Regions from separate parts of the Paenibacillus sp. 7516 genome, predicted to be linked through region 3. Evidence: predicted binding sites of a transcription regulator. Region 3 holds the regulator's gene; each other region holds the start of a gene.
The links. The regulator Rex, encoded in region 3, represses fermentation and respiration genes when NADH is low (regulators of the CRP and FNR family bind a similar motif). The targets are predictions, from matches to a motif close to TTGTGAAATATTTCACAA.
Positions count from the first base shown of each region.

Region 1 (3,219 bases), on a different contig from region 3:
AAAAGTGGAGCATTATCTGCGTCAACGCCAAATGCCGGTAGCAATCGAAGTATTCTCGGATGTAGAGCCCGATCCATCAACAACAACGGTAGACCGTGGTACGGAAATGATGCGCCGCTTCCAGCCTGACTGCATTATCGCTCTTGGTGGTGGATCACCAATGGACGCTGCCAAAGCCATGTGGTTGTTCTACGAATATCCGGACACGGACTTCAACGATCTGAAGCAAAAATTCATGGATATCCGTAAACGGATCTACAAATATCCACGCCTTGGATCAAAAGCAAAATTCGTAGCGATTCCGACAACGTCGGGTACAGGTTCGGAAGTAACATCCTTTGCTGTAATCACAGATAAAAATCTGGGCAACACCAAATATCCACTGGCAGACTATGAGCTGACACCGGATGTAGCCATCGTAGACCCTGAATTCGTATATTCACTGCCAAAAACAGCTGTTGCAGATACAGGTATGGACGTACTGACTCATGCCATCGAAGCGTATGTATCGGTTATGGCCAATGATTACACGGATGGTCTGGCGATCAAAGCGATCCAGCTGGTATTCCAATACCTGGAGCAATCGGCGCTGCAAGGTGACAAACTGGCACGTGAGAAAATGCATAATGCTTCAACGATTGCCGGTATGGCTTTTGCTAATGCGTTCCTGGGGATTAACCACAGCTTGGCGCACAAATGGGGCGGACAGTATCACACTGCACATGGACGTACCAATGCAATCCTGATGCCGCACGTCATTCGTTATAACGCGAAAAAACCGACCAAATTTGCATCATTCCCGAAATATTCGCACTTTGTAGCAGATGAGCGGTACGCTGAAATCGCCCGGATTCTGGGATTGCCTGCACGTACTACAGAAGAAGGGGTGAACAGCCTCATCAATGCAATCCGCAAACTGAACAAAACACTCGGTATTGAGGAATCGTTCCAGGAAATCGGGTTCGATGCCAAAGACTTTGAAGCTCACGTGGATTACCTGGCCGATCGTGCTTTCGAAGATCAATGTACAACCGCCAATCCGAAACTGCCGCTGGTGACTGAACTGGCAGACGTTTACCGCAATGCCTTCTACGGACGGTTTGAATAAACAATAGCAACAGCAGGGTTTAGGCAATAGGTTCAGGGTTCCCCGGAAGGGGAGCCCCGATTGCCGTCTTTTTGTCAATGACGGAATCCTTTGGGGATTCGTTGAACGGTTTGGTATTCACACAATAACGGAGAGGACAGAAAAACTGAAGAAGCGAAGCGTTCGCCTTTATCAATGGATTTTCCCAATTAGAATAAGGAATGGAAAAAATCAAGTGATAACAGCGATCGGAAGTTGTTCTGGCCCGCGCAGTGGCTAAGTGTGAATAATTATGGGGTTCACCATGATCCTGCAATGGTGGAGTGAGGAAGTTCACTGACTTTGTGATAAAAATCACAGATGGTGAAACCCGCAAGACGTATACTGAAAATGCAAGAAAAACATCCATCCCGCGGTTCCGGTTCCCATGTAGAGAGAACGTGTTCCGGCTGATATGTGAAAAAGTTCACATTAATCGCGGCTCTGGGCACAGATGAGACGATTTTGCTTGCAACCTGTCATGTGTCCGGAAATCCAAATTTGTGGAGGGATTACTATGTCGGTGATCGAAAAAGACGTAAAACAACAAACAGGCTGGAGAAACTTTACGAAAGGCACATGGACCAAATCCGTGGATGTGAATGATTTTCTGGCACACAACCTGTCTCCGTACTACGGGGATGAAGCATTTCTCGCAGGAGCGACACAGAACACCAAAGACCTGTGGGACATCGTATCCGATTTGACCAAAAAAGAGCGGGATAACGGCGGTGTACTGGATGTGGACGTAAACACTCCGGCGACAATCGTGTCTCACCAACCAGGGTATCTGGATCAAACCAAGGAACAAATCGTCGGTGTGCAAACCGATGCTCCATTCAAACGTTCCATTCAGCCAACAGGCGGAATCCGCATGATGATTGATGCATGTCAGGCTTACGGCTTCGAAATGCCTCAAGAAGTCATTGATATATTTACTAATATTCGCAAAACACATAATCAGGGTGTATTCGATGCATATACATCCGAGATGCGCGCAGCGCGCAAAGCCGGCATCATTACGGGTCTGCCTGATGCCTACGGCCGCGGCCGGATCATTGGCGATTACCGCCGGGTTGCTCTGTACGGGGTGGACTTCCTGATCCGCGCCAAAAAAGGAGAGCTGAACGCTCTTGAAGTGGATGTCATTGATGAAGATGTCATCCGTCTGCGTGAAGAGTTATCCGAACAAATCCGGGCTCTGCAGGAATTGAAGCAGCTGGGCGAAATGCATGGATTCGATATTTCCCTGCCGGCTACCACAGCGAAAGAAGCGTTCCAATGGCTGTACTTCGGTTACCTCGCTGCGATTAAAGAGCAAAACGGTGCTGCGATGTCCCTTGGACGTGTATCTTCATTCCTGGATATCTACATTGAACGTGATCTGCAGGAAGGACTCCTGACCGAAGAACAGGCTCAGGAACTGGTTGACCATTTCGTCATGAAACTGCGGATTGTCAAATTCCTGCGTACACCGGACTACAACGAGCTCTTCAGCGGAGACCCGACATGGGTAACCGAGTCCATCGGCGGGATGTCCGTGAACGGGGAAACACGCGTAACGAAAAACAGCTTCCGTTTCCTGCACACGCTGCACAATCTGGGACCAGCACCGGAACCAAACCTGACCGTACTCTGGTCCACCAAACTTCCGGAGGCATTCAAAGAGTATTGCAGCAAAGTGTCCATTGAAACCAGCTCCATCCAATATGAGAATGATGATCTGATGCGTCCAATCTACGGAGACGATTACGGGATTGCCTGCTGCGTATCGGCCATGAAGATCGGTAAACAAATGCAGTTCTTCGGCGCTCGTGCCAACTTGGCGAAAGCATTGCTGTATGCGATCAATGGTGGACGCGACGAGAAATCCGGAGCACAGGTCGGACCGGAATATCCGGCCATTACAAGCGAAGTGCTGGACTACAATGAGGTCATGAAACGGTTCAAACCGATGATGGAATGGCTGGCTAAACTGTACATGAACACCCTTAACGTGATCCACTACATGCATGACAAATACAGTTATGAACGGATCGAGATGGCTCTGCATGACCGTGATATTGTACGTACCATGGCCTGTGGTATTGCCG
Region 1 covers NZ_NPBI01000021.1:133,215-136,433, forward strand. Annotated here, with positions in the region: gene adhE (bifunctional acetaldehyde-CoA/alcohol dehydrogenase) at 1-1,108, shown strand, start outside; gene pflB (formate C-acetyltransferase) at 1,644-3,219, shown strand, end outside.
Region 1: the regulator Rex is predicted to act here: its motif matches at 1,542-1,559, upstream of pflB (formate C-acetyltransferase).

Region 2 (3,219 bases), on a different contig from region 3:
GACCCATGCCGCCAAAGGCAACCACTTCCGCAGCACGTTCAATCCCTTCAGCTGCCGTTTTTACTTTGTAACAAGCGAGTACCGGACTTAATTTCTCTGCAGACAGCGGGAATTTGGTGCCGACGCCTTCAATCTCTGCTACAAGGATTTTGGTGCCAGCCGGAACCTCGATACCACACATTTGCGCAATGGTTACTGCCGATTGACCGACAATCGCCGGGTTAACCGCACATTTCTCCGCATTGATGGCACCTGCTGTCAATTTCGCAGCCTCATCCTTGTTGACGAAATAACAACCGTTCGCAATCATTTTCTTTTTCACCTGGTCGAAGATCGGTTCTTCGATGATGACCGCTTGCTCGGAAGCGCAGATCATACCGTTGTCGAATGACTTGGACAAGATCAGATCCGTTACAGCCTGATTGATATCCGCCGTTTTCTCGATAAAGCAAGGTACGTTCCCTGGTCCCACCCCGAGTGCCGGTTTACCACAGCTGTACGCTGCGCGTACCATTGCTGACCCACCTGTCGCCAGAATGAGCGCCACATCGTTATGATTCATCAGTGCATTCGTGCGGTCCATGGAAGGATCATCAATCCACTGGATACAGTCGGCCGGAGCACCATGCTTCACCGCAGCTTCGAGTAGAATTTTGGCGGCTTCGCGGCTGCAGTTCTGAGCTGAAGGGTGGAAGCCAAAGATGATTGGGTTACGTGTTTTGATGGAAATCAAGGCCTTGAACATTGTGGTGGATGTCGGATTGGTCACCGGGGTAATTCCCATGATAATGCCGACTGGCTCCGCTATTTTCTGGAAACTCTCATACTCATTATCTTCAATCACGCCTACGGTTTTGTCATATTTGATGCTGTGATACACATATTCTGTTGCAAAGATATTTTTGGTGATTTTATCTTCATACACTCCGCGGCCGGTTTCTTCCACCGCCATTTTGGCAAGCATCATGTGTTTGTCCAGACCTGCCAGTGCCATGGCTTGCACAATGCGATCAATCTGTTTTTGATCCATGGACATGAATGCTGCGTGTGCTTTATTCGCTTTGTCAATTAACGTTTGAATATACTGACCTGCTGTCGGTTCTTTTGCTGGGGCGACTTCGTTCTTTACAGCCATCTCCCTCATCCTCCTAAAGGTTCGTATTGGTTTTTGGTTTGTCTCTCTTCTTTACGTACACATCGTAACATGTCGAAAAGGTTAATTATGTGATTATTTTCACAAAGTATAACAAATTTAATTTAAGTTTTTTGGAGTTCTTTCCACAGGTCATTTTCACTTCATATTTAAATTATATAGCTGTCAAATGCAGCCTTCCCTCTCCAAAGTGAATTTAATCACAATGTTTGAAATTTCGCCATTTTTGCCCCCTTTCCATGCCCCTCAAACGGTAAGATTAGGTATATACTGAACTTAAAAATTGAACCACCGCAATTTGTACCGTCCTCCCGGCGGAGATGACCCTAATCAGGACGGTAACGGTTGCGGCGAACCACGGAGTGCGGACTGCATGATTGTAATCCCCCTCCGGTGGATACAAAGGGGAGATAGACTTATGAGAGAACAACTGAGTGTCATGGAAAAACGCGGCAATACCAACTGTTTCTCGGAAGTGAATTTCAATCATCTGCTCGTAACCATGAAAGACCGTACCTATCCTGAAGGGACCCACCTGTATTGGGAAGGTGATGTGTCCGACAAACTTTATTATATGAAAAGGGGCCGTGCCCAGATCACCAAATCAACGGATGAAGGCAAAGAGCTTATCATGTACATGTACCAGTCCGGTGATATGATTGGTCAGGCAGATCCGTTCTTCGGTTCCAAGCATACGTTCTCGGCGGAAGTGCTGGAAGACAGTGAAATTGGTGTACTGGAGCACAAAGACCTGGAGATGCTGATCTGTCAGCATTGTGACTTCGCCATTGATTTTATGAAGTGGATGGGCATTCATCACCGCTTAACCCAAACCAAATTCCGTGACCTGATGTTATATGGCAAACCTGGTGCGCTCTGTTCCACCTTGATCCGATTGTCCAATTCTTATGGCGAGCCTCACGGCGATCACGTGATTATTCATAAAAAAATTACCCACACGGATCTGTCCAACATGATTGGAGCTACCCGCGAAAGTGTGAACCGCATGCTTAGCGATCTGCGCAAAAAAGATGCTATTGAATATGATAACGGCATGATTGTTATCAAGGACCTGAAGATGCTCCAAGGCATCTGCCATTGTGAATTATGTCCCAATGAGATCTGCCGCATCTAAACATGAAGTGCTTGAAGTCATCACCTTTCGGTAATGAGCTTAATCTATACGTGACATGAAAAAAGCCCGTCCTCCTGTAGAGGCCCGGGCTTTATAATTATGTTTAAGATGCCGTTAACTGTAATTTAACCGCATCCCGTGGATTCAACTTCATATCCAAACCATTTTCCATCAGTTCCTTATCATTCACCATGATCACCCAACGCTGATTCATGCGTGGAACAACATTTTCAACCGAAACGACGTATTTGTTATTTTCCGACATTCTGACGATGCCGCTGGACTTAAGTACATCCCGAACCGTGCACTCCTGGATATAGACACCCGCATATTGACGATTAAGGTCTGGCATAATATTGCCGCCGCTGATCTTGAGCAGGGTTGTCTGATATGCAACACCTTCTCCTTTACTGTCGGCGGCTTTTACGTAAATGATCACTTCATCCTTGGCATGAAGCTCCATGCCCCAATTTTCCGGATCAATATCCTTGCCGTTTAACTTAACTGCCCAGCTTAGCGAGGAATCAAGTGAAACTTCCCCTACAGATTGAATCCGCTTGCCGTCGGCCGTAAAATCAACCAGACCACTGTTCAATAGCGCCTTCTTAAGTGTGAGTCCTTCACTAAAATCCCTCTTGATCGACTTCGTTGCATCAGGCAAAAAAGTGCTTCCATCGACAGCAACGGTAATGGTATTGGAAGTATCGGTCTCCTTGACCACCGGCTGTTCAGAAGGCTGTGTCTCTGTACATCCGGCTAGAATTGCCATTATAAGCAAACATAAGCCGATGTAACCGGGGAACTTCTTCATCATGTCGGTAACACCACCCTGCGTAAAATCTTCACCCTGTTGTCCATAACCTCTATTATGGCACAATATTCATCCAAAAAAAGTGTCAATGCCGTTACTTTTCTTCCATATTCCTTCCTG
Region 2 covers NZ_NPBI01000021.1:129,626-132,844, reverse strand. Annotated here, with positions in the region: gene adhE (bifunctional acetaldehyde-CoA/alcohol dehydrogenase) at 1-1,135, opposite strand, end outside; gene CHI14_RS19090 (Crp/Fnr family transcriptional regulator) at 1,572-2,288, shown strand; gene CHI14_RS19085 (hypothetical protein) at 2,392-3,102, opposite strand.
Region 2: the regulator Rex is predicted to act here: its motif matches at 1,223-1,240, upstream of adhE (bifunctional acetaldehyde-CoA/alcohol dehydrogenase).

Region 3 (3,219 bases):
GGATAGAAGTGTGCTTGTTCAATATTTAGCGCTATGAAATCAGCCTTCATGCCTACTTGAAGTGCTCCCGTATTGTTCAGGAAGATGGATTTGGCACCATACCCCGTTCCAAGAAGCAGCGCTTCTCCCGCTGGAACCGCAGTTGGATCACCGGATACTCCCTTATGAATCAAAGCAGCCAGTCTCATCTCTTCAAACATATCCAGGTTGTTGTTGCTTGCAGGTCCATCTGTTCCCAGAGATACGGTTACTCCAGCTTTCAGCAAATCCGGAACTCGCGCCACACCCGAAGCAAGCTTCAGGTTGCTTCCTGGATTGTGAGAGACCGCTACATCATGGCGTGCCAGAATTTCAATCTCCTCATCATTCAAATGCACAGCGTGAGCTACGAGAGAAGGACGAGAGAAGAAACCGAGCTTTTCCAAATGTTCCACAGGACGCAAACCATAATCCGTTACATTCTGTTCGACTTCGCGTAGGGTTTCCGACATATGGGTGTGCAGCGGCAGATCCAGATCATGTGCAACCTGTACCAGCTTCTCTATGTAATCCGGAGGACAAGTATACGGCGCATGCGGTGAGATGATCGTCGTAATTCGACCACCAGCCTGTCCGTTCCACTCGCGTGCAAACGCAGCCGATTCTTGCAATTTGCGCATTTGCTCTTCTTCAGAACAGAGACCAATGACACCACGTGCCAATGCGGCACGAATACCGGATTGTTCAACCACTTTTGCCACCTGATCCATATGATCATACATATCCAGGAATGCCGTTGTTCCGCCTTTCAGCATTTCTAAAACAGAAAGGGATGTGCCCCAATACACGTCCTCAGACGTCATTTTCGCCTCCATAGGCCACATTTTCTCCTGAAGCCATACTTGCAGGGCCAGATCGTCCCCGTGACCCCTCAGAAGCGACATGGCTGCGTGACCATGCGTATTGATCAGACCCGGCAAAAAGACCAGTCCTTTGCCATCAACCTTTGGCAGGCTCTCATCTCCATCCGGCAGTGTCTCACCAATATGCACAATCTTATCGTCTTCAACGACCATATACCCTTGAACCACGGTCCATTCCGTTCCAAGGTTTACAGCAAATTTGCCGTTATGAATTACCCATCTATTTGTCGTCATCTTCCTCGTCGTCCTTTCCGTTCTCCAGATAATAAGCCAGGCTAAGCAGATCCGTTGTAAAATCAGCATGATGAATACGGACGTGCGGTGGTGTTTTCAAGATGGTTGGTGCAAAGTTCAGAATCGCTTCAATGCCGGATTCTACGAGCTGATCGGCTACGTTCTGAGCTTCGGTATCCGGAACGGTAATGATACCAATACGAATATTATCTTTTTTGACCGAATCCGTTAGTTCATTCATGGGCTGTACTTTCAGGCTGTTAATCTGACTGCCGATCTTAGGGCCGTATGCATCGAAAACAGCAACAATTTTCATGTTGTCTTTCAGATAGGCATTGTAATTGGACAATGCATGTCCCAAATTACCAGCCCCGACCAGAGCAACATTGATTTGCTGATCAATTTTCAAGATATGACGGATCTTCTCAATGAGATACGATACGTCGTATCCAATGCCTTTGCGACCGAAGTCCCCAAAGTATGCAAGGTCTTTGCGAATCTGTGCAGGATTAAGATCCAGGCGTAGTCCCAGTTCCTGTGATGAGACCGTGCCTACCTCACGTTGATGCAGTTCACTCAAATAACGTAAGTAAACAGGCAATCTGCGTACCACAGCTTCCGAAATTTTATCTGATTTCATTACATTGCTCCCCCTTACCAAGGCCACGATAGATAAATAAAAATGTAGCATCCCGCATAACTGTTTTCGTCTCCGAATGAAATTATGCAAGATGCCTTATAAAATATAAAGTTAAAAGTGCTTCTAAAATTAAATCACACTTTAATAAAGTTTACAGCGAGAAGCCCTTATTACGCAACGACGTCATACCTAATTTGTAGTAGATTCATCCTGTGCTGGTGTTTCCAGCCATTCGCTAATTCGGGGAACCATCTGTTCAGTCAGCATATGTTCCATTTTGGGACCAGGTAATGAATATAGGAAATACTTTCCGTAATAAGACTCAATCACCCGTGTATCGTAAACGATGACAATGCCCCGATCCTTGGCTGTACGAACAAGCCTGCCGAATCCCTGCTTGAAACGGATGACGGCCTGTGGAACAGACAGCTTCATAAACGGATTCTTTTTCTGTTCCTGCAGCAGTTCACTCTTCGCCTCCACGAGCGGATGGTTCGGTGGCTGGAAGGGCAATCTCACAATCGCCAGACAGGTTAGCGCCTCTCCAGGGATATCTACCCCTTCCCAGAAACTGCTTGTGCCCAGCAGAACGGTTGCTTTTGCATCCTGGAACCTGCGGGTTAACTTCGAACGACTGCCACTATCAACGCCTTGACCGAGCAGCGAAATATCGTTGCCCGATAACGCTTCTTTTAATGGGTCATAGACCTGGCGCAGCATTCGGTATGAAGTAAAGAGCACCATCATGCGGCCCCTTGTCGCAATAGCCGTTTCGGCCAGAGATCGTACAAGCATGTCGACAAAGTGTGCATCCCCCACACTGCCTTTTACACTTGGGAAATCACGAGGGATGACCAGCAAAGCCTGATCCCTATACCGGAATGGCGACGGCAGCATGGACGTCAGTAAACGGTTATTATCGGCTGCTTCCTGCAAGCCAAGCTGTTCAATCATGAACTGAAATGACTTATCAACCGAGAGCGTAGCCGAAGTAAGGACAACGCTTTTCTTTTTATCGAAGAACATGTCCTTCAACTGTGCACTGACATCGACAGGAACGGCATACAGCTGCAGTGATTTGCTGCGGAATTGGCCGCTTGCCTCCATCCAGTATACCGTTTTGGCATCATCCATCCGCATGAAGAAGCGAAGGTTTTCTTTGAGCGTCGCCAAATCCTTAAGCAGACCTGTAATGTCCGTGATCAAGCTATCCGATTGATAGTCGTCCTGGTCTTCTTTGACTTCAAGAAGCAGCTTGTCTCCCTTGCGGATCAAGTCCCCCAGTGTGACATAAATCTGGTTTTCGTAATCCTGCAGCTCCTGCCACTTCGCCGGTTTCATTGAAGGCTTCAGTCTGAGGGAAAATTGACCCGTTTCCCCCGGAGAAGCATCACTTCGTTCAGGCAGCAGGTTAAATAAGGCATCGCTCAAACGATCCCACAT
Region 3 covers NZ_NPBI01000039.1:101,748-104,966, forward strand. Annotated here, with positions in the region: gene CHI14_RS26255 (amidohydrolase) at 1-1,136, opposite strand, end outside; gene CHI14_RS26260 (redox-sensing transcriptional repressor Rex) at 1,123-1,776, opposite strand; gene dinG (ATP-dependent DNA helicase DinG) at 1,966-3,219, opposite strand, start outside.

Region 4 (3,219 bases), on a different contig from region 3:
CAGGTTTTGACCGTACGCAGCGATTTGGCATAGGCATAACCGGAAGGCATATCCAGCTCCGCCCATACCTGCGGCAGATCCTCTTTTTTGACCCCGATCAGATCAAGACGCTGTCCGCCGGTAACCTTGACCGCTTTTACGTCGTATTTGACCGAAATGTCCGCAATACGTTTCAATTCTTCCGGTGTGGTAACGCCGCCGTACATGCGTGGTACTACCGTATACGTGCCGTCTTTCTGAATATTGGCGTTCATACGTTCATTGACAAACCGAGATTCCTTCTCGTCTTCATGCGTATCCGGTGCAATCATGCCGAGGTAGTAGTTAATTGCCGGACGGCATTTGGAACAGCCTTCAGGCTGGCTCCAGCCTAGGACATTCATCACTTCTTTGGTCGTCTGCAATCCTTTTTGCTTGATCTCGGCTACAATTTCATCCCGGCTGAGCGAGGTGCATCCACAAATGCCCTGTTTGGCGCCGCTTGTGAAGCTGTCTCCCAGTACGTATTGTAAAATTTGCTCTACTACCGGTTTACATCCGCCGCATGAACGGGTTGCGCCTGTGCAGGCTTTGATCTCATCCACGCTGCTCAGACCTTGATTCGTGATGGCATCAACAATGGTTCCTTTGGTTACACCATTACATCCACATACGATTTCGTCCTCAGCCATCGTTTCAACAGAAGCGGCTTTTTTGTGACCCCCACAGCCCGTACCCATCAGGGAGGCATACAGCTCATCCGTCATTTCGGTTTTCTGTTTGATTAACTTCTGCAATTCGGCAGAATCCGTCACATCTCCAAAGAGCACGGCACCGACCATGATGTTGTCCCGCAGCAGAATTTTTTTGTAGGTCCGTTTCCAGTCATCTTTATGGCTGATCACCGTATGGTCCGGACTATCGAGAAATTCACCAGTGGAGAAGACGTCCACACCTGAAATTTTTAATTTGGTAGATACGACAGAGCCTTCATACGGAGCAGTTTCCACGCCGCAGATATGCTTGGCGAGAATCATGCCTTGTTCGAATAATGGGGCAACGAGGCCGTAGCATACTCCCCGGTGTTCGGTACATTCCCCGACGGAATATACGCCTTCGAGTGAGGTCTGCATGTAGTCATCCACGATGATCCCCCGGTTAACTTCCATGCCGCTTTCGCGGGCTACAATCGTGTTCGGTTTAATGCCTACAGCCATAACGACAAAGTCTGCATCCAGCACGGTATCATCGGCAAATCGGAGGCCTTCCACACGTTCCCCGCCGATCAATTCAGCTGTCTGTGCGCCCATCTTGAAACGAATGCCCTGACGCTCCAGTTCCGCTTTTAGCATGGCTGAAGCTTGTGGATCGAGCTGGCGTTCCATCAAGTCTTGCATAAGATGAACTACGGTGACGTCCATGCCGAGCTGTACCAGACCTTTGGCTGCTTCCAGTCCGAGAAGACCTCCCCCGATAACAGCCGCTTTTTTATATTGCTTCGCTGCTTCCAGCATCATATTGCAATCGGCAATATCCCGAAATCCAACAACGCCTTCTTTATCATGACCCGGAACAGGCAGGATAAAGGAGCTGGAACCTGTAGCGATAATGACTTTGTCGTAGGGCACCCGTGTGCCTTCGCTTGTAACGACTTCCCTGGTATCTGCATCGATACGGGACACGGTTGTCCCGGTATGAAGCGTAATGCCATTGTCTTCATACCAGTGCAGATCATTCAGCACGATATCATCAATGGTTTTGCTGCCCTCCAGAACATAGGACAACATGATTCGGTTATAGTTGGGATAGGGCTCCGTGCCGAAGACCGTAATGTCATAGCGTGAAGTTAATTTCAAAATTTGTTCAACTGTACTAATGCCGGCCATACCGTTACCGATCACGACGAGTTTTTCTCTGTTTCCGTTCATGTGTGTAAGCCTCCTTGGTTTAACACTGGACAATATCAACATTTTTAGTGGTTTATATTTGAATCATACCGTGATTTGCTAACACTTAATGTGATTTATTTCACTAAGAAAGAGATAAGTAGCACAAATTAAAAAGTGTGAGCCCGGTCATGGAAACTGTTTTTTTAGATGAGCATGAAGAATGGAGGTAATGAGGTCGGGGCTCTTATCTAAAATAAGAAATACGAACTATTGTTCTCTTTTTATTTTCGTTGTAACATCGAGAATGGGATATGATGTTCCCTATTTCTTCGAAAGGAAGTTTTCGCATCATGATGGGAAGATCCCACCTGATTATCGGAACAGGCGTTTCACTTTCAGTACTGCAGCTGATGGGTGAGCAAGTCACGGCACCGGCTGTTACGGTTGCGCTCATTGGCTCGCTGCTGCCGGACATTGATGAGCCGAATTCCTTGTTGGTATCCAAGGCGCTGCCCAATAGTTTGATCAGGCTGCTGCAAACCATTTTGCTGCCTACAGCCGTATTTGTGTATTTTTACGTGCAGGCGAAGCCTTGGAATCTGCTGCTGGCCATTTTGGTCGGGCTGGTATCTTTCCTGCCATCGCGTTCGCTCCGCAAAGTGTTGATGTTTGCCATCGGACTGGGTCTTGTATTCTATGGTCACGCCCTTGCACCATGGAACCTGATTGCAGGGAGTCTGCTCATGTTATGTACTACGCTGACCCACAGAGGTCTAACCCATACGGTCTATGGAACTGCAGTTTGGGGAGGACTGCTGTACAGCACAACGCATGAGCAGGGACCGGAGATTTGGGTTGCCGGAGGAGTAGCCTATGCCATGCATCTGCTTGCAGACTCATTGACGAATCGCGGCATTCGTCCGCTTCCGCCACTCAAGTGGAGGATCAGGGTGAATTTGATGAGCACGGGGACCAAACATGGAGCCGTGGTTGAGAATGTATGTATTGTGCTTACGCTTATTTTGGCATGGATCGCATTTTCGCCGTTATTCCTGTAACTTTGAGCAATTGGCATCGTAGTTTGAATCAGACCATGCTAACGTGCTGAACAGCAACATGAATTTCAAAAACGCCAGTCCGGAATAAGGACTGGCGTTTCTATTCGATTCTTAGTTTTATAATGGATTGATTGCGGTATGTTATATGGAATCACTTTTATAAAATGGTCTGCGGGTGAATACATAATCAGGTAGATGTAGGTGAGCCGGTAAGTGTATCAATATCCGAAGAGCCAAATACAAATAACACAACAAGGATAACTACAATTAATAGCTCTGCAAATCCAGTTCCA
Region 4 covers NZ_NPBI01000020.1:339,136-342,354, forward strand. Annotated here, with positions in the region: gene nirB (nitrite reductase large subunit NirB) at 1-1,907, opposite strand, end outside; gene CHI14_RS17475 (metal-dependent hydrolase) at 2,219-2,926, shown strand; gene CHI14_RS30675 (hypothetical protein) at 3,114-3,219, opposite strand, start outside.
Region 4: the regulator Rex is predicted to act here: its motif matches at 1,996-2,013, upstream of nirB (nitrite reductase large subunit NirB).